DNA from 2 places in the Delftia sp. WSY_10 genome. Region 1 is predicted to be linked to the other one. Evidence: predicted binding sites of a transcription regulator. Region 1 holds the regulator's gene; the other holds the start of a gene.
The links. Region 1 encodes NrdR, which represses ribonucleotide reductase genes. Its sites were predicted from a motif close to CACNANATNTNGTG; they were not measured.
Positions count from the first base shown of each region.

Region 2: a site for NrdR is predicted at 5,466-5,479, ahead of ACF8ML_RS01430 (ribonucleoside-diphosphate reductase subunit alpha). Genes of this name have one in related genera too.

Region 1 covers NZ_JBICKY010000051.1:6,651-16,380, reverse strand. Annotated here, with positions in the region: gene ACF8ML_RS19705 (acetamidase/formamidase family protein) at 1-1,182, shown strand, start outside; gene ACF8ML_RS19700 (alpha/beta fold hydrolase) at 1,231-2,040, opposite strand; gene ACF8ML_RS19695 (O-acetylhomoserine aminocarboxypropyltransferase) at 2,063-3,361, opposite strand; gene ACF8ML_RS19690 (CBS domain-containing protein) at 3,468-3,920, shown strand; gene ACF8ML_RS19685 (helix-turn-helix domain-containing protein) at 4,021-4,392, opposite strand; gene aroC (chorismate synthase) at 4,718-5,815, shown strand; gene nrdR (transcriptional regulator NrdR) at 5,882-6,337, opposite strand; gene glyA (serine hydroxymethyltransferase) at 6,360-7,607, opposite strand; ZMP/ZTP riboswitch at 7,642-7,817, opposite strand; gene ACF8ML_RS19665 (lytic transglycosylase domain-containing protein) at 7,954-8,874, opposite strand; gene ACF8ML_RS19660 (DUF748 domain-containing protein) at 9,642-9,730, shown strand, end outside.
Region 2 covers NZ_JBICKY010000004.1:260,149-269,878, reverse strand. Annotated here, with positions in the region: gene ACF8ML_RS01440 (hypothetical protein) at 1-942, opposite strand, end outside; gene ACF8ML_RS01435 (ribonucleotide-diphosphate reductase subunit beta) at 1,120-2,214, opposite strand; gene ACF8ML_RS01430 (ribonucleoside-diphosphate reductase subunit alpha) at 2,421-5,339, opposite strand; gene ampD (1,6-anhydro-N-acetylmuramyl-L-alanine amidase AmpD) at 5,869-6,510, opposite strand; gene ACF8ML_RS01420 (sigma-54 dependent transcriptional regulator) at 6,497-8,011, opposite strand; gene ACF8ML_RS01415 (sensor histidine kinase) at 8,011-9,730, opposite strand, start outside.

The sequences.
Region 1 (9,730 bases):
GCCAAGCCGGTGGTCGAAGTCGAATCGGGCGACTACGTGACCATGGAGACGCTGACCCACCACGCCAATGACGATGCCGAACGCATGGTCCGGGGCGACCCGGGCGCCGAGAGCGTGTTCCACTGGGACAGCCAGCGCAAGAACGTCGATCGCCGGGGTGCCGGTCCCATGGATGCCAAGAACGGCGCAGGTGGGGGCCAGGGCGTGCACATCTGCACGGGGCCGGTACGCATCAAGGGCGCCCAGCCCGGCGATGTGCTGGAAGTACGCATCATTGATGTGGTGCCGCGCCCCTCGGGCAACCCGCAGTTCAAGGGCCGGACCTTCGGCAGCAATGCGGCGGCGAACTGGGGCTTTCACTATGGCGACACGCTCACCGAGCCCCGAAAGCGCGAGGTGGTCACCATCTACGAGGTGGATGCGACCGGCGAGCGCAACTGGGCCCGCGCCGTCTACAACTACCGCTGGACGCCGCAGACCGACCCCTTCGGCGTGGTCCACCCGACCATCGACTATCCGGGCGTGCCCGTGGACCACCGCACGATCAGCAAGAACGAAAACGTGCTGCGCAATATCCGCGTTCCCGTGCGCCCGCATTTCGGCACCATCGGCGTGGCGCCGGCCGAGGTGGAGATGGCCAGCTCCATTCCGCCCAACCACACGGGCGGCAACATCGACAACTGGCGCATCGGCAAGGGGGCGACCATGTATTTCCCCGTGGCCGTGCCAGGGGCCAACTTCACCGTGGGCGATCCGCATGCCTCGCAGGGGGACTCCGAGCTGTGCGGCACGGCCATCGAGTGCTCGCTGACCGGCACCTTCCAGTTGATCCTGCACAAGAAGGCGGACCTGCCTGGAACGCCGCTGGCCGAACTGGCCTATCCGCTGCTCGAAACCCAGGACGAATGGCTGCTGCACGGCTTCAGCTACGCCAACTACCTGGCGGAGCTGGGGCCGGATGCGCAAAACCAGATCTTCAAGAAGTCTTCCGTGGACCTGGCTCTGCGCGACGCCTATCACAAGATGCGCCACTTCCTCATGACCACCCAGGGGCTGGGAGAGGACGAGGCCATCTCGCTGATGTCGATCGCCGTGGACTTCGGCATCACCCAGGTGGTGGATGGCAACTGGGGCGTGCACGCGCTCGTGAAAAAGAGCATCTTCCCCGCGCGCGGGGCGTGAGTGCGTGAGTGAGTGCGTGCCTGCCCTGCGGGCAGGACCCGGCCGGTCTCAGCGCGCCAGGAAATCCCGGATGGCGAACAGCGTCTGGTCGGGCGCCTCGGTCATCTGGTTGTGGCCGCTGGGCAGGTGCACGATGCTGACCTGGCGCTGCGCGCCCCGGGCCGCCTCGATCAGGCCCTTGGCGGCCTTGGGCGGCGTCATCTGGTCCTGCTCGCCCAGGGCGAACAGGACCGGGCATTGCAGCGCCGCCATGGCCGCCTCGCCGCCCGCGTAGCTGTCGCAGGCCTTGAAGCCGGCGTGCAGCAGGTTGGTGCGGTCATTGCTGGCCAGCACGCGCCGGCCCAGCGCCATGCCGGCGCCGAACACCCAGCTGCCTGCGCCGCTGGGTGGCGCCAGCGTGCCGCGCGAGAACACATTCACCATGTGGATGGCCTGCTCGGGCGTGCTGAGCGCGGAGTCCAGCAAAGCAGGCGAGACCTTCATCGGGTAGGCCGTGCCCACCAGCACCAGGTGGCTGACGCGCGCGCCCAGCTGCGCGGCCGCTTCCATGGCGATCAGGCTGCCCCAGCTGTGGCCTACCAGCGCGGCCTTCTCGATGCCTGCCGCATCCATGAGCTGGCCGATGAAATCCGCCGCCGCCTCCACGCTGGCCGGCGCATCGCCTGCGCTGCGGCAGTGGCCCGGCAGGTCTATGGCCAGCACGTTCCAGCCGTGGTTGGCCAGGTAACGGCTTTGCAGTGCCCAGACGCTGTGGTCGCACAGCACGCCGTGGATGAGGATGGCCGTAGGCTGTGCGGGATTGAAGGCCTTGCCGCCGGTATAGGCGTAGATGGCGTGGCCGTGAACATCGATCTTCATTGTTGGTGTCTCCCTTGCCGATTCACGCGGCCTTCTCGGCCGCCTTGAGGGCGCGCTTGAGGTCGTCGATCAGGTCGTCTGCGTCTTCCAGCCCGATGGACAGGCGGATCGTGCCCTGGCCGATGCCGGCCTGGGCCAGCGCCTCGTCGCTCATGCGGAAGTGCGTGGTGCTGGCAGGGTGGATGACCAGGCTGCGGCAGTCGCCCACGTTGGCCAGGTGGCTGAAGACCTTGAGCGTCTCGATGAACTTGCGGCCCTGGTTGCGGTTGCCCTTGATGTCGAAGCTGAACACCGAGCCTGCGCCGCGCGGCAGCAGCTTCTTGGCGAGCTGGTGCGAGGGATGGGTATCGAGCAGCGGGTGGCCCACGCGGCCCACCAGCGGATGGCTGGCCAGGAATTGCACCACCTTCTCGGTGTTGCGGATATGGCGCTCCATGCGCAGCGGCAGCGTCTCTATGCCCTGCAGGATCAGCCAGGCCGTGTGCGGGCTCATGCAGGCGCCGAAGTCGCGCAGGCCTTCGCGGCGTGCGCGCAGAAGGAAGGCGCCAGTGCTGCTTTCCTCGCTGAACACCATGTTGTGGAAGCCGTCGTAGGGCTCGGTCAGCTCCGGGAAGCGCCCCGACTTTTCCCAGTCGAAGCTGCCGCCATCCACCACGATGCCCCCGACCACGGTGCCGTGGCCCGACAGGAACTTGGTGGCCGAGTGGTAGACGATGTCCGCGCCATGCTCCAACGGCTTCATCAGCCAGGGCGAGGTCAGCGTGGAGTCCACCAGCAGCGGCACGCCGGCCTCATGCGCGATGGCGCTGATGGTGGGAATGTCGAGCACGTCCAGGCCCGGGTTGCCCACGGTCTCGCCGAAGAACAGCTTGGTATTGGGCCGCACGGCGGCGCGCCAGCCGTCGATGTCGCCGGGCTTGACGAAGGTGGTCTCTATGCCGAAGCGCGCCAGCGTGTAGTGCAGCAGGTTCTGCGAGCCGCCGTACAGCGCCGTGCTGGCCACGATGTGGCTGCCCGCGCCCATGAGCGTGGCCACCGACAGGTGCAGCGCCGCCTGGCCGCTGGCCACGGCGATGGCGCCCACGCCCCCTTCCAGGGCCGAGACGCGCTGCTCCAGTACGGCGTTCGTGGGATTGGAGATGCGGCTGTAGACGTGGCCGGGGCGCTCCAGATTGAACAAAGAGGCCGCATGGTCGCTGGACTCGAAGACGAACGAGGTCGTGAGGTGGATGGGCGTCGCGCGCGCACCGGTGGCGGGGTCGGGCTGTGCGCCCGCGTGCAGCGCCAGAGTGTCAAAGCCGGGATCCGAGTAGCCGGGCATTCCTGTCTCCATGGTTGTCAAGGCAAGCGGGCATTGTGGGCTATATTTCCCGGCAGACATGGGCTTGCCGCAACCACGGCGACACAGACAATCTTGGAGATACGGCATGAAAGTAAGTGACATCCTGCGCGTCAAGGGCAACACCCTCTACACGGTGTCGCCGGACGAAAGCCTGGCCAGCGCGGTGCAGGTGATGTCCGAGCGCGATATAGGCTCCCTCGTGGTCATGGAGCACGGCGACGTGGTCGGCATGCTGACCTTCCGCGAAGTGATCCAGGGCTTTGTCAAGCACGGCGGCGTGGGCGAGACGCTGGTGCGCTCGGCCATGGACGACGCTCCCATGACCTGCACCATGGAAACCGACATGGACGAGGTGCGCCGCATGATGCTGGACCGCCATGCGCGCTACATGCCGGTCATGGACAAGCGCATGCTGATGGGCGTGATCAGCCTGTACGACGTGGCCAAGGCCGTGGTGGACAGCCAGAACTTCGAGAACCGCATGCTCAAGGCCTATATCCGCGACTGGCCCGAAGGCGAGCGCCAGGGCGCGGACTGATCATCCGGTCGCGGCAAGACTGTCCCTGCCCATGCAGCAAGGCCTGTGACCGCAGAACGCGGCGCAGGCCTTGGCTTTTTACGGCCGGGCGCAAGCCCGTTCAATGCACGCTGCTGCGCCGGGGCTTGAGCAAGGCGCTGGGCGGCACGGCATAGGCCTGCCTGAAGACGCGGCTGAAGTGCGAGAAGCTGGTGAAGCCGCAGGCCATCGCCACATCGGTCACGCGCCGCGCATTGTCGGCCTGCAGCAGCAGGTGGGCCTGGGCCAGGCGCTCGTTCCAGAGCCAGCGGCTGGGAGTCAGTCCCTCGGTGGCGAACAGACGCGCCAGGCTGCGCAGCGACATGCCCAGGCCCTGGGCCACCTGCAGCGGCTTGAGCTCGGGGTCATCCAGCCGGGCCCGCATGTACTGCTTGGCCTGGGCAAGCCGGTTGCGGGTTCTGAAATCATCGGGCCTGGCTGAGACCAGCAGCATGGTCATCAGGGTGGGGTGAAGATTCTGGTCACCGGCATCCTGTTGAAGGATGGGTGAGGGCGGTGGAGTGCTGCTCGCAGGATCGCTGCGATCCTGGCGTTGCGTTGAGCCGGAAGAGGTCTGCATTTCACGAATCTCCCGCAAGTTGCGGCTGGTGCCTGAGGGATGGTCCGCAGGCGGTTGAAGAACAATGTTCTGCAATTCTAGCTATCAATATTTGTAATTTGATAGTTTTATTGTTTCTTTGCAGGAGATGGCAGCCTGCGCAATGCACCGCTGCAGCGGGAGCGGCGCCTGGGGGCGACCCGGGCATAATCATCGGCCTATGAGCGGCAACACCTTCGGAACCCTATTCACTGTCACCAACTTCGGCGAATCGCATGGCCCGGCCATCGGCTGCGTCATCGACGGTTGCCCGCCTGGCATGGCACTGAGCGAGGCGGACATCCAGCACGACCTGGACCGCCGCCGCCCCGGCACCAGCAAGTTCGTGACGCAGCGCAACGAGCCGGACGCGGTGGAAATCCTCTCGGGTGTCTACGAAGGCCGCACCACGGGCACGCCGATCGCTTTGCTGATCCGCAATACCGACCAGCGCAGCAAGGACTACTCCAACATTGCGCAAAGCTTTCGTCCCGGCCATGCCGACTACGCCTACTTCCAGAAGTACGGCATCCGTGATCCGCGCGGCGGCGGCCGCTCCTCCGCACGGCTGACGGCGCCCACGGTGGCGGCCGGCGCCGTGGCCAAGAAGTGGCTCAAGGAAAAATTCGGCACCGAGTTTCGCGCCTGCATGACCCAGGTGGGCGAGCTGTCGCTGCCCTTCGAGAGCTGGGAGCATGTGCGCAACAATCCCTTCTTTGCGCCGGTGGCCGATGTGTCCCGCTACGAGGAATACATGGATGCGCTGCGCAAGTCGGGCGACTCCTGCGGCGCCGCGCTGCGCGTGCAGGCCAGTGGCATGCCGGTGGGCCTGGGCCAGCCGCTGTATGACCGCCTCGATGCCGACGTCGCCTACGCCATGATGGGCCTGAACGCCGTCAAGGCCGTGGAGATCGGTGCGGGCTTCAACAGCGTGGTCCAGCGCGGCACCACGCACGGCGACTCGCTGAGCCCCGAAGGCTTTCGCAGCAACAACGCCGGTGGCATCGTGGGCGGCATCAGCACGGGCCAGGATCTGGAGGTGCGCATCGCCATCAAGCCCACCAGCTCCATCATCACGCCGCGCGAGTCCATCGACACCCAGGGCCAGAGCACCGAAGTCATCACCAAGGGTCGCCATGACCCCTGCGTGGGCATCCGCGCCGCGCCCATCGCCGAAGCGTTGCTGGCCCTGGTGGTGATGGACCACGCCCTGCGCCACCGCGCCCAGTGCGGCGACGTCGATTCAGGCCTGGCGCCGATTCCTGCCGCGGCGCCCTGAAAGCGCTGCCAGGACGCCAAAAAGAAAGCCGCCCAAGGGCGGCTTTCTTGTGTCCTTCCGGCCTGATCAGCCGGGATTGCGGACTTCATCCATGACGTTCTTGAAGTCGTCCACGTCCTCGAAGCTGCGGTAGACGCTGGCGTAGCGGATGTAGCCGACCTTGTCGAGCAGCTTGAGCTCGCGCATCACCATCTCGCCCAGGCGGCTGGAGAGCACTTCGCGCTCGCCCAGGTTGCGCAGCCGTTCCTCGATGCGCTCGATGGCGGCATCGATCTGCTCCGTGCTCACGGGACGCTTGCGCAGCGCAATCTTGAACGAACCCAGCAGCTTGGCGCGCTCGTACTCGATGCGCCGCCCGTCCTTTTTGACGATGGCGGGGAAGCTGACCTCGGGCCGCTCATAGGTGGTGAAGCGCTTGTCGCAGCCGCCGCATTGGCGGCGGCGGCGGATGAAGCCCCCATCCTCGGCCTCACGGGTCTCCACGACCTGGGTGTCCGGGTGGCTGCAGAACGGGCACTTCATGGCAGGCCTCTATGCGCTCAAATCAGGCGCCGTAGACCGGGAAGCGGGCCGTCAGCTCGGCCACCTGGGCGCGCACGCGGGCCAGGTTGGCTTCGTCGCTGGGGTTCTCCAGCACGTCGGCCAGCAGGTTGGCCGTCAGGCGGGCTTCCTCTTCCTTGAAGCCGCGCGTGGTCATGGCGGGCGTGCCCACGCGGATGCCGCTGGTGACCATCGGCTTTTCGGGGTCGTTGGGGATGGAGTTCTTGTTGATCGTCATGTGGGCGGCACCCAGTGCGGCTTCTGCCGCCTTGCCGGTGATGCCCTTGGCGCGCAGGTCCACCAGCATGACGTGGCTTTCCGTGCGGCCGGAGACGATGCGCAGGCCGCGGGCCGTCAGCGTTTCGGCGACGACCTTGGCATTCTTCACGACCTGCTCCTGGTAGGCCTTGAACTCGGGAGACAGTGCTTCCTTGAAGGCCACGGCCTTGCCGGCGATGACGTGCATCAGCGGGCCGCCTTGCAGGCCGGGGAAGATGGCGCTGTTGATGGCCTTCTCATGCTCGGCCTTCATCAGGATCACGCCGCCGCGCGGGCCGCGCAGGCTCTTGTGCGTGGTGGTGGTGACCACGTCGGCGTGGGGCACGGGGTTGGGGTACACGCCCGCGGCGATCAGGCCGGCGTAGTGGGCCATGTCCACCCAGAAGATGGCGCCGACTTCCTTTGCGATCTTGGCGAAGCGCTCGAAGTCGATGGCCAGGGCGTAGGCCGATGCGCCGGCCACGATGATGCGGGGCTTGTGCTCGCGCGCCAGCGCTTCCATCTTGTCGTAGTCGATGGCTTCTTCGGCGTTCAGGCCGTAGGAGACCACGTTGAACCACTTGCCCGACATGTTCAGCGGCATGCCGTGCGTCAGGTGGCCGCCTTCGGCCAGGCTCATGCCCATGATGGTGTCGCCGGGCTTGGCAAAGGCCATCAGCACGGCCTGGTTGGCCTGGGAGCCGGAGTTGGGCTGAACGTTGGCGGCTTCGGCGCCGAACAGCTTCTTGACGCGGTCGATGGCGAGCTGCTCGACCACATCGACGTTTTCGCAGCCGCCGTAGTAGCGCTTGCCTGGATAGCCTTCTGCGTACTTGTTGGTGAGCTGGGAGCCCTGGGCTTCCATCACGGCGGGCGAGCAGTAGTTCTCGCTGGCGATCAGCTCGATATGTTCTTGTTGACGCAGGTTCTCGGCCTGGATGGCGGCAAAGACTTCGGCGTCGACCTTCTCGACGGTATTGGTGCGTTGAAACATGGCAGTCCTGTGAACTTGAAATTCCCTTGAGGCCAAGGGCTGCCCAGGCGAACGGCGGAACACTCCAGATCCCGCGTGCGCATGGAGGCTGGGCGGTACGCTCCCCGGTGGTTCACAGAAGGTGGTTCTTTTCAGGCCTTCTGCTGGTTTCCACGTCAGCGGCAGCGGTGCGTGAAGCGGCTGCGCCTATCGCCAGTTGCGTACCCCGCTAGTGTAGCTGAGCTGATGGAGCCGAAGACAGGCGAGGGGCGTTGGCGAAGCCGCCTGCCTGGCAGATCAGCGGGTGCAGGCAGGCATGAAAAAAGCTGGCCTTAGCCAGCTTCATGCGCCATGTCGGTGGTTCCGGTTACAGCGCCGGCTCCTGTGTCTGCAGGGCCACCTGTTCGGTGCGCGCGGACATGCTGCTCGAGCTGACCGGCACTGCCGGGGTGCCAGCGGACGCAGCCGAGGCCGCAGGTCCGGCTGCCTCGGCCGTGGATGTGGCCGGCTTGGTGGCTGCGATCTGGACGGCCTGCTTGGGCTGCTCGATCTTGGCGGTCATCAGCGGCACGGCACGCAGGCCGGCGGCCATGCGCAGGCGCTGGTGCTCGGCCAGCACCTTGGCGGCATAGCCGCCGTCGGTGGGCAGGTTGGCCGCGCCCACGTAGTAGCGCAGGCCACCTTCGATGGAGCCGGCGCGCTCAATGCACTCCTTGAGCACGCGCACGCCCACGCGCAGATTGCTGACGGGGTCGAACGCGGCGTTCTGGCCGCCGAAGTTCTCGTACTTGTCGGTATGCACCGTGGTCATCACCTGCATCAGGCCCTGCGCGCCGACAGCACTTTGCGCGAACGGATTGAAGCTGGACTCGATGGCCATGATGGCCAGGATCAGCGTCGGGTCCAGGCGGTTGACCTTGCCCAGGTCGTAGGCCTCGCTGACCAGTGCCGCGATGGGCTCGGGCGCCACGCGGTACTTCTTGCTGAGCCAGAAGGCCACGGCCGCCTGATCCTTGGGCAGGTTCTTCGGGTTGGTCGCCGTCGCGCGGTCGCTGGCCGCGAGTTCGACGGGCGCACCCAGCTCGGCCATCTGGCGAGCGGTCAGCCAGGAGCGCAGCTGGCTCTCTCCGGCATCGCGCAGGTCGGGACGGGCGAACAAGGTAATGGCCAGGAAGGCCACAGCCAAGCCCAGAAGGGCGAAGCTGTTGTGGATGATGGCAAGAAAACCGTTGGCCACATCGATGGCGAACGTTCGCGCGGCGGCGAAAAATTTTCCTGACGCTGGCATAGCTTTTTCCTTTCTAGGGGCACCAACCCGAAACGGCCTTCGCCGAAGCGAAGGCCGGTGAGGCTGACACCCTGGATTGGGTGCTGCGGATCCGGGAGGCTGGCGCTTGGTGCACCATTGCGTTGTAGGCCTGCGGGATCTGCTCAGTCGTGAGGCAGCAGAAACAAAAAACGCTCTATTCGAGCGCTGGCGGATTCTAGGAGTTCACCAAATACACGGTCAACACTATGAAGTGCGTTTGTTAGATCAATGAATAATAACAAACCATGGATGCAAACACAGTTTCTGAGTGTTTGAGAGCAGGTTGCGTGCTACCGATGTGGGGCGCTTGCGGCGGTTGTACAGGGCTTCATGAAATTGCAATGAAATGCAAAAGCACTGGCAGGCCTGGCCTGCGTCCTTCTATATTGGAGGCGACTGCTCCTGCAGTCGTCTCGCCAAGGTGGAAGACGGGTAAAAGTGGTGTTCGATGGTTCGGGCACAGTCGTTCAAGTCTTCTTCCGCGGCCTTCCTGGAAGCAATCTCTTGCTTCCGAGCAGCAAGGACCATCCTCTCCTTGACTGCGGAAAACGGCCAGGACTTGTGCCTGCCGTAAAGCCCGGAAGCCGGTTCAAGGCTTCCGGGCTTTATCGTTCCAGGGTGACTGCAACGTCAAGAAATGTGCGGTGATGCGGGTTGAGGTCTTGCTGCCAGCCCAATTTCTGATGCAATGCAGCCACCGCTGCGTCCTCTGTCCAGGATGGCGCCGTACTAGTTATTAGAGCCCCATGCAATTTCTCTTCAAGCACCGCTGGCTGCGCAGGCTGGCCATCGCCTTTGCAGCGTTTCTTTTGCTGTGGCTGCTGCTGTGGGCGCT
Region 2 (9,730 bases), on a different contig from region 1:
TGTGGGGAAGGGCCATGCGGCTTGGGGTGCCAGGCGGGTTTGCGCGATGGGCGCGGGTGCGGCAGCGGGAGCTGCAGGCGCGGCAGCGGCGGGAGCTGCTGCGGCCTTCTTGGGAGCAGCGGCCTTCTTCGGCGCTGCAGCCTTCTTGGCGGGAGCGGCAGGAGCTGCTGCAGCCTTGGCGGGTGCTGCTGCGGGCTTGGCAGCCGGTGCAGCGGCGGGCTTCTTGGCCGCAGGAGCTGCAGCCTTCTTGGCGGGAGCTGCGGCCTTCTTGGCGGCAGGAGCAGCAGCCTTCTTGGCAGGCGCGGCAGCCTTCTTTGCAGCAGGAGCAGCAGCCTTCTTGGCGGGAGCAGCGGCCTTCTTGGCAGCAGGCGCAGCAGCCTTCTTGGCGGGAGCAGCGGCCTTCTTGGCAGCAGGAGCAGCAGCCTTCTTGGCGGGAGCTGCGGCCTTCTTTGCAGCAGGAGCAGCAGCCTTCTTGGCAGGAGCGGCGGCCTTCTTTGCAGCAGGCGCAGCAGCCTTCTTGGCAGGAGCGGCGGCCTTCTTGGCAGCAGGAGCAGCAGCCTTCTTGGCGGGAGCAGCGGCCTTCTTTGCAGCAGGAGCAGCAGCCTTCTTGGCGGGAGCAGCGGCCTTCTTTGCAGCAGGCGCAGCAGCCTTCTTGGCAGGAGCGGCGGCCTTCTTGGCAGCAGGAGCTGCAGCCTTCTTGGCGGGAGCAGCGGCCTTCTTCGCAGCAGGCGCAGCAGCCTTCTTGGCAGCAGGAGCAGCAGCCTTCTTGGCGGGAGCGGCAGCCTTCTTTGCAGCAGGAGCCGCAGCCTTCTTGGCGGGCGCTGCCTTGGCAGTGGCCGTGGCTTTCTTCACGGCTTCAGCCTTGGGGGCGGCCGCCTTTTTGGCGGTGGTCTTCTTGTCGGTGGGGGCCTTGGTAGAGGCCGTCTTCTTCGCAGTTGCCATCATCTTCTCCTTCGTTGATTTGCACAAAACACTTCGGGGTACGGGGCTCCGAAGCGATTCAATGCGATGTGGAGTGACGCATCGCAATGAACACGGAGACGCCCCACGCCGCAACACCATCGGTATTGCAAAAGCGTGAAGCGCGTCATGGTTCGCATTGTGCCTGCAGAGAAGCGATTAATCCCAGGAAAGTGCGCCTCCGGTTTGATACTCGATGACGCGTGTCTCAAAGAAGTTACGTTCCTTCTTCAAATCGATCATCTCGCTCATCCAGGGGAACGGGTTTTCCTCGTTCGGGAACAGGGCCTCCAGGCCGATCTGCGTGGCGCGGCGGTTGGCGATGTAGCGCAGGTAGCCCTTGAACATCGATGCGTTCATGCCCAGCACGCCGCGCGGCATGGTGTCCTCTGCGTAGCGGTATTCCAGCTCGACGGCCTTGACGAAAAGCGCCGTGATTTCTTCCTTGAATTCGGGTGTCCACAGCTGCGGATTTTCGAGCTTGAGCTGGTTGATCAGGTCGATGCCGAAGTTGCAGTGCATGGACTCGTCGCGCAGGATGTACTGGTACTGCTCGGCAGCGCCGGTCATCTTGTTCTGACGGCCCAGGGCCAGGATCTGCGTGAAGCCCACGTAGAAGAACAGGCCCTCCATCAGGCAGGCGAAAACGATGAGCGACTTCAGCAGCGTCTGGTCGGTCTCGAAGGTGCCGGTCTTGAAGCTGGGGTCCATGATCGCCTCGATGAAGGGGATCAGGAATTCGTCCTTGTCGCGGATGGAGGGAACCTCGAGATAGGCGTTGAAGATCTCGCCTTCATCCAGGCCCAGCGACTCCACGATGTACTGGTAGGCGTGGGTGTGGATGGCTTCCTCGAAGGCCTGGCGCAGCAGGAACTGGCGGCACTCGGGTGCGGTGATGTGGCGGTAGGTGCCCAGCACGATGTTGTTGGCAGCCAGCGAGTCGGCCGTCACGAAGAAGCCCAGGTTGCGCTTGACGATGCGGCGCTCGTCCTCGGTCAGGCCGTTGGGGTCCTTCCACAGGGCGATGTCGCGGTTCATGTTCACTTCCTGCGGCATCCAGTGGTTGGCGCAGGTGGCCAGGTACTTTTCCCAGGCCCACTTGTACTTGAAGGGCACCAGCTGGTTGACGTCGGTCTTGGCGTTGATGATTCGCTTGTCGGCGGCGTTGACGCGCTGGTGTGTGCCGGTGGCGGGGGCAGCTCCTGCGCCGGTCGGCGTGTTCGAGAGGGTGGCGTCGTCGTCAAAGGTCAGCATTTCAATTTTCTCCGGCATGCCCTGAGGCATATGTTCAGTTCATTCGGTGCGAAAGAGGCCTCTCTTTCTGCTCCGGTCAATGTAGGACCATGGGTGGCCTGGCATGTTGAGCAGGCCCAAGGTCCATGGCGAAGATCCTGCGCATGGCGCTGGCTGGCGGGCAGGGCGCGGGGCCTGCGCCGTGGCGAGGCCCCGCGCTGCGCGGCTTACTGGCAGGCTTCGCAGCCGGGATCGTCGATGGCGCAGAACTTGATGTCCGTCGCCGGGGCCTGGGCGCGTGCGGCGGCTGCCGCGGCTTCCAGGGCGCTGGAGGTGCTCACGGCAGCGGGCTGGGCGGCAGCCGTGGGCACTGCGTTGAGCACGCGGCTTTGCACCGTGGACTTCTCGATGTTGGTGGCGCTGGTGGTGCGCAGGTAGTAGGTGGTCTTCAGGCCACGCAGCCAGGCCAGCTTGTAGGTGTCGTCCAGCTTCTTGCCCGAGGCGCCGGCCATGTAGATGTTCAGGCTCTGGGCCTGGTCGATCCACTTCTGGCGGCGTGCAGCGGCCTCGACCAGCCAGGTGGGCTCGACCTCGAAGGCGGTGGCGTACAGGTTCTTGACGTCCTGGGGCACGCGGTCGATGGGGCGCAGCGAGCCGTCGAAATGCTTGAGATCCATGACCATCACGTCGTCCCACAGGCCCAGGCGCTTCAGGTCGCGCACCAGGTACTGGTTGATGACGGTGAACTCGCCGGACAGGTTGGACTTGACCGACAGGTTGCCGAACGAAGGCTCGATGGAGGCATCGACGCCGACGATGTTGGAGATGGTCGCCGTGGGCGCGATGGCCACGCAGTTGGAGTTGCGCATGCCGTGCTGGCCGATCTTGGCGCGCAGCGCATCCCAGTCCAGGCGCGAGGAACGGTCCACTTCCACGTAGCCGCCGCGGGCCTTCTCCAGCAGGTTCAGCGTGTCCAGCGGCAGGATGCCCTGGTCCCACAGCGAGCCCTTGTAGCTGGAGTACTGGCCGCGTTCCCTGGCCAGTTCGGTGGAGGCCCAGTAGGCGTAGTAGCAGATGGCTTCCATCGACTGGTCGGCGAACTCGACGGCCGCGTCGCTGGCGTAGGCGATGCGCATTTCATAGAGCGCATCCTGGAAGCCCATCAGGCCCAGGCCCACGGGGCGATGGCGCAGGTTGGAGTCCTTGGCCTTCTGCACGGCGTAGTAGTTGATGTCGATCACGTTGTCCAGCATGCGCATGGCCGTGGTGATGGTCTTGCGCAGCTTGCCGTGGTCGATGGCGCCGTTGGTGATGTGGCGCGCCAGGTTGACCGAGCCCAGGTTGCAGACGGCGGTCTCGGTGTCGCTGGTGTTCAGCGTGATCTCGGTGCACAGGTTGGACGAGTGCACCACGCCGGCGTGCTGCTGGGGCGAGCGCACGTTGCAGGGGTCCTTGAAGGTGACCCAGGGGTGGCCGGTCTCGAACAGCATGGACAGCATCTTGCGCCACAGGTCCACGGCCGGGATGCGCTTGAACAGCTTGAGCTCGCCGGTGTCGGCCTTGGTTTCGTAGGCCGTGTAGGCGCGCTCGAAGGCTGCGCCGAAGAGGTCGTGCAGGTCGCCGACATCGGAGGGCGAGAACAGGGTCCACTGGCCCTTTTCCATGACGCGCTTCATGAACAGGTCGGGAATCCAGTTCGCCGTGTTCATGTCGTGCGTGCGGCGGCGGTCGTCACCCGTGTTCTTGCGCAGCTCGAGGAATTCCTCGATGTCCAGGTGCCAGGTCTCCAGGTACGTGCAGACGGCGCCCTTGCGCTTGCCGCCCTGGTTCACGGCCACGGCCGTGTCGTTGACCACCTTGAGGAAGGGCACCACGCCCTGCGACTCGCCGTTCGTGCCCTTGATGCGCGAACCCAGGGCGCGCACGCGCGTCCAGTCATTGCCCAGGCCGCCGGCGAACTTGGACAGCAGGGCGTTTTCCTTGATCGACTCATAGATGCCGTCCAGATCGTCGGGCACCGTGGTCAGGTAGCACGAAGACAGCTGCGAGCGCAGCGTGCCGCTGTTGAACAGCGTGGGCGTGCTGCTCATGAAGTCGAAGGAAGACAGCAGTTCGTAGAACTCGATGGCGCGCGCGTTGCGGTCCTCTTCCTGCAGCGCCAGGCCCATGGCCACGCGCATGAAGAAGGACTGGGGCAGCTCGATGCGCGTCTTGCGCACGTGCAGGAAGTAGCGGTCGTACAGGGTCTGCAGGCCCAGGTAGTCGAACTGCTGGTCGCGTTCGGCCTTGAGGGCGGCAGCCAGGCGGGGCAGGTCGTAGTTCAGCAGCTCGGGGTTGAGCAGCTCGTTGTCCACGCCCTTCTGGATGAAGCCGGGGAAGTAGGCGGCGTAGGCCGACTGGATGTCGGCAGGCTGCACGTCATGGCCCATGACCTCGCGCACGATGGTGTGCAGCAGCAGGCGGGCGGTGACGTAGGTGTAGTCGGGGTCCTTTTCGATCAGCGTGCGCGCGGCCAGGATGGAGGCCTTGAAGACTTCTTCGATCGGCACGCCGTCGTACAGGTTGCGCAGCGTCTCGGCAACGATGGGCGCGGCCTGGATGTCGGCATTGAGGTTGCGGCAGGAGGCCTCGATCAGGGCCAGCAGGCGGGCCTGGTCCAGCGGAACGCGCTGGCCGTTGTCGGTCACATGCAGCACGGGGGCGGGCGCGGCCGCAGCGGCGGCAGCGGCCTCGGCGGCCTTCTTCTGCTCGGCACGCTCCTGGTTGCGGCGGTCGCGGTACAGCACGTAGGCGCGCGCCACGTCGTGGTGGCCGCCGCGCATCAGGCCCAGCTCGACCTGGTCCTGCACGTCTTCAATATGGAAGGTGCCGCCGCCCGGACGCGAGCGCAGCAGGGCGCGCACCACGGCCTGGGTGAGCTCGTCCACGGTCTCGCGCACGCTGGCGGAGGCAGCGCCCTGGGCGCCGCGCACGGCCAGGAAGGCCTTGGTCAGCGCGACGGCGATCTTTTGCGGGGTGAAGGGCACCACGTCGCCGCTGCGGCGGATGATCTGGTAGCCGTCCTGCACGGACAGGTGATGGGCGGAGGAAGGATTGGCAGCATCACCGTGCGCAGCGGGAGCCAAAGAATTCAGTGCTTCTTGCATGAGTTTCCTCAACGGGTGTTTGTGGATAGAACGGACGCGGACCTGCACTGGGGGCAGGCTTGCTGGGAGATGGAATCGATGGCCGGATGTGCACACCGTTTTCACAGGGTGTGCACAGCTTGTGAACACTAGATATGGTGTCCGGCGTGCTCTCAGGCACTACCTGTAGTGTATCGCCGTCTCATGTACACGGGGTACTCACGGCCGGAAAACCGCTGTTTGCGCTGCGCCAAAACAGTGCCCAGCATGCAAGCCCATAGCAGCAGATCACCGCTGCGCGGTGGCTGGCGGGCGATGGCCTGTCGCAAGCCGCTACAGCCTTGCCGCTGCGCCGGTCGGACCGCCGAAAGCCCCATGAACAGTGGGGCTGCGACACATGCGTGAATTTGTAAAAAAAGATCAGGCCGGCCCGGCGTGCGCCTGCGCGCCACATGGGTTGCTTTCTGGATTGACAGCGCACTTTTCCTGGGCCTGTGGACAAGCCGGCCTGCGTGCAAGGCCTGGCGCAGTCCGGCAGGAGGGTGTGTGCTTACGTGGAGGGCTGGCCGGCGCGGGGCGGCAGCTGCCAGTTCGCCGTGGCCTGGTGACGGGACAGCAGCCCGCGCAGCCGGGGCCAGTCGAAGCCGGGGCCGGGATCGCGTTTGCGGCCGGGCGCAATGTGCTCATGGCCTGCGAGATGGGCGACGGGGTAGCGTGCGGCGATGGCTTCGCACAGGTTCTCCAGGGCCGCATATTGCGCCGGCTCGAACGGCAGTCCCTCCAGGCCCTCCAGCTCTATGCCGATGGAGTCGTCGTTGCAGCGGTCCTTGCCGCGCCAGCTGGAGGCGCCCGCATGCCAGGCGCGCGCGTCACAGTCCACAAATTGCCAGACCTCGCCCAGGCGCGTGACGAAGAAATGGGCCGACACCTCCAGGCCGCGTATGCCCTGGTAGTAAGGATGGGCGTCCCAGTCGAGCTGGTTGGTGAACAGTTGCTGGACCGCCCCCGTGCCGTACTCGCCGGGGGGCAGGCTGATGGAGTGCACGACGACCAGATCGACCAGGGCCTGGGCCGGGCGCTCGCCGAAGTTGGGCGAGGGCAGGTGGCGTGCCTGTTGCAGCCAGCCGCCTTGCCAGGTCCAGGCCGGGCCCATGGTCGTGGTGGCTGGTGCCTGCGGATCAGGCTTCGCCATGGCCGCCTCCGTCCGCCTCGGCGCTGGCGTCGCCGGGCAGGGCGATGTTCAGCCGGTCGATGCGGTAGCGGATCTGGCGCAGGCTCAGCCCCAGGCGCGCGGCCGTGGCCGTGCGGTTGAAGCCGTTTTCCTGCAGCGCCTGCACCAGGATGCCGCGCTCGCGCTCGTCCAGCCAGGCCTGCAGGTCGCGGGGCAGCTCCATGTCGGCAGGCTCCGGCGGCGGTGCGGCGCCGTCGTGCGCCTGGGTCTGCGTCGATGCGGGTGGAGCCGGCGGAGTGCCGCAGGGCAGCTGCATCTCGGGGTCTATGCGCAGCGGCCCTTCCTCGCCCAGCGTGATGGCGCGGTGCAGCAGGTTCTCCAGTTCACGCACATTGCCGGGCAGGGGCAGGCGGGCGATCTGCTCCAGGGAACGCTCGTCGATCTCGGGCATGGGCAGGCCCGACTCCTGCGACAGCCGTGCCAGCAATGCACGGCACAGCGCGGGCAGGTCCTCGCGGCGCTCGCGCAGCGGCGGAAGAAGTACTTCGATGACGTTGAGGCGGTAGTACAGGTCCTGGCGAAAACGTCCTGCCTGCACGTCGGCGGCCAGGTCGCGGTGGGTGGCGCTGACGATGCGCACGTCGGCCGCTTCCTCCTGCGCCGAGCCCAGGGGGCGCACGCGGCGTTCCTGGATGGCGCGCAACAGCTTGGCCTGCATGGGCAGCGGCAGGTCGCCGATTTCGTCGAGGAACAGGGTGCCGCCGCGTGCCGCCTGGAAATAGCCGTCGCGGTCCTGGGTGGCTCCGGTATAGGAGCCCTTGCGGGCGCCGAAGAACTCGGCCTCCAGCAGGTTTTCGGGAATGGCGCCGCAGTTCACGGCCACCATGGGGCCGTGGGCGCGCTGGCTGCAGGCGTGCAGGGCGCGCGCCACCAGCTCCTTGCCCGTGCCCGACTCGCCGTGCACCAGCACCGGCGCCATGCCGCGCGCCACCTTGGCAATGCGCTGCTTGACGGCCTGCATGGCGGGCGACTCCCCAACCATGGCGTCGAGCGCCCCGCCGCCGCTGAGCACGGGGCTTGCGGCCGACGCCGCCGAGGGGCTGCGCGCCGGCATCACGCCGGGGGGCGGCACGCCGCCCACGCCCTGGGCGGCCGAGGCCACGACCAGGCGGAACTGCTTGAGGTCCACGGGCTTGGTCAGATAGTCGAAGGCGCCCGAGCGCAGGGCTTCGACGGCATTTTCGGCCGAGCCGTAGGCGGTCATGACCACGCAGCGTTCTCGCCGTTGCTGGTTGCGCAGGTCCTGCAGCAGCTCCATTCCCATGCCGTCGGGCAGGCGCATGTCGGTGATGACCACGTCGAAGCGCTGGGTCTGCAGCTGTTCGCGCGCCTCGCCCACGCTGGCGGCGGTTTCCACGCGGTAGCCTTCGCGCAGCAGGGTCAGTTCATAGAGGGTGCGCAGATCCGGCTCGTCGTCCACGACAAGAATCGATGCGGCAGCGGGCAGGGAGTTCAAGGGCATCACACCACAATCTGGTCAAACAGGGAGGCCGGCAGAGCCGATGCGGCGCCGGCGCGGAACACGATGCTGAAGGCATTGCCCTCGACAGGGCCGTGCGGCGCGGGCCGCGACAGCCGCTGGTAGCTGATGCCTGCATCGTAGCGCTGGCACAGCTCGCGGCAGATGTACAGGCCCAGGCCGCTGGAGCGGCTTTCCGACGAGAAGAAGGGCTCGAACAGATGGCGCTGCACCGTGGGCTCCAGTGCGGCGCCGTCGCTCCAGACCTGCAGCCAGATCTGGCCTGCGGCCGGCGCGCCGGTCAGCACCTGCAGCGTATGCGGCTGCTGGGCGTTGCTGCGGTAGCGCTGGGCGTTGTCCAGCAGGTTCACCAGGATGCGGCGCAGGTGCTCGCCGTCGAACACCACGGTCCTTGCGCGCGCGTCCAGCAGCAGCTGGACGCTGCGCGCAGGCTGGCCCTGGGCCTGCCACTCCTGGCAGGCCTGGGCCACATGCTGGTCCAGGTCCAGCAGGCCGGCGTGGGCCTCGCCAATGTGCTGCTGGGCCCGCGCGATGTTGAGCACGTCCTCGACGGTGCGCGCCAGCCGCTCGGCGTTCTGGCCCACGATGCGGCACAGCTGCTGCTGGGCCGGGTTCTGCGCCAGATCTTCTGCCAGCAGGGCGTTGGCCTGGGTGATGGCGGCCAGCGGATTGCGGATCTCATGGGCCACGGCGGCGGACATGCGGCCCATGGAGGCCAGCTTTTCCGTGCGCAGCCGCGCCTCCATTTCGCGCAGGTCGTGCAGAAAGACCACGCACAGCTGCTGCAGCAGCGCGGGCTCGGCGGCATCGGTGGCGTCGGACGGGGTGGCGACCTCGGTCAGCCAGGTGCGCAGATGCAGTCCCGTCATGCCTTCCTGGCCGATGGACTGCAGATGGATGGCGGCCGATATCGGCAGGTTCTGGGCAAAGCTCTGGGCCACGGCATCCTGCAGCCGCTGCCAGCCGGCGTGCTCCTTGAGGGCGAAGGGCAGGGCATGCGCGTCGGCCAGTCCCAGCAGGTGCAGCGCGGCCGGGTTGGCCTGCTGCACGCGGAATTGGGGATCAACCACCAGCACGCCTTCGCCCAGGTGGCGGATCACCAGGGCATTGACCTGCTCCTGGGCCTGGGCCTTGCGGCTGCTGTGCTGTGCCAGGTGCCGCTCGCGCCGCACGCGGCGCGCCAGCTCGTGCGTCAGATAGGCCACGGCGAAATAGCCTGCGCAGGCAAAGCTGGCCTGGTAGTAGGCCTGGGTACTTTCTATGCGGCCCGCTAGGTCCTGCCATGCGACCCAGCCCAGGGTCAGCAGCGTGACGCTGGCCGTGGTGGCCAGCGCCAGCGTCAGATTGCCCAGCACGGCCGAAATCAGGATGGGGATGGCCAGCAGGGCCGAGTAGTTGAGCGGGCCTGTCTGCAACACCTGCAGCAGGCAGATGGCCGCGATGTCCACGCCGATCACGGGCAGCCAGTGCACGCCGGCGCGGGCAGAGGGCGGCTGCTCGCGTGCGGTCAGCCGCACCAGCAGCGTCAGCCCCAGGTAGCCCAGGCAGACCAGCCAGACCAGGGGATTGCCGCCGGGCTGCACGCTGAGCAGCGCCAGCTGCAGCAGCAGCAGCGCGGTGGCGATGAGAACGCGGCCCGTCAGAAATCCCTGCCACAGCCGGACGAAGGGGGCGTTGGCGTCGTGCGGCGACTGCGCCGTG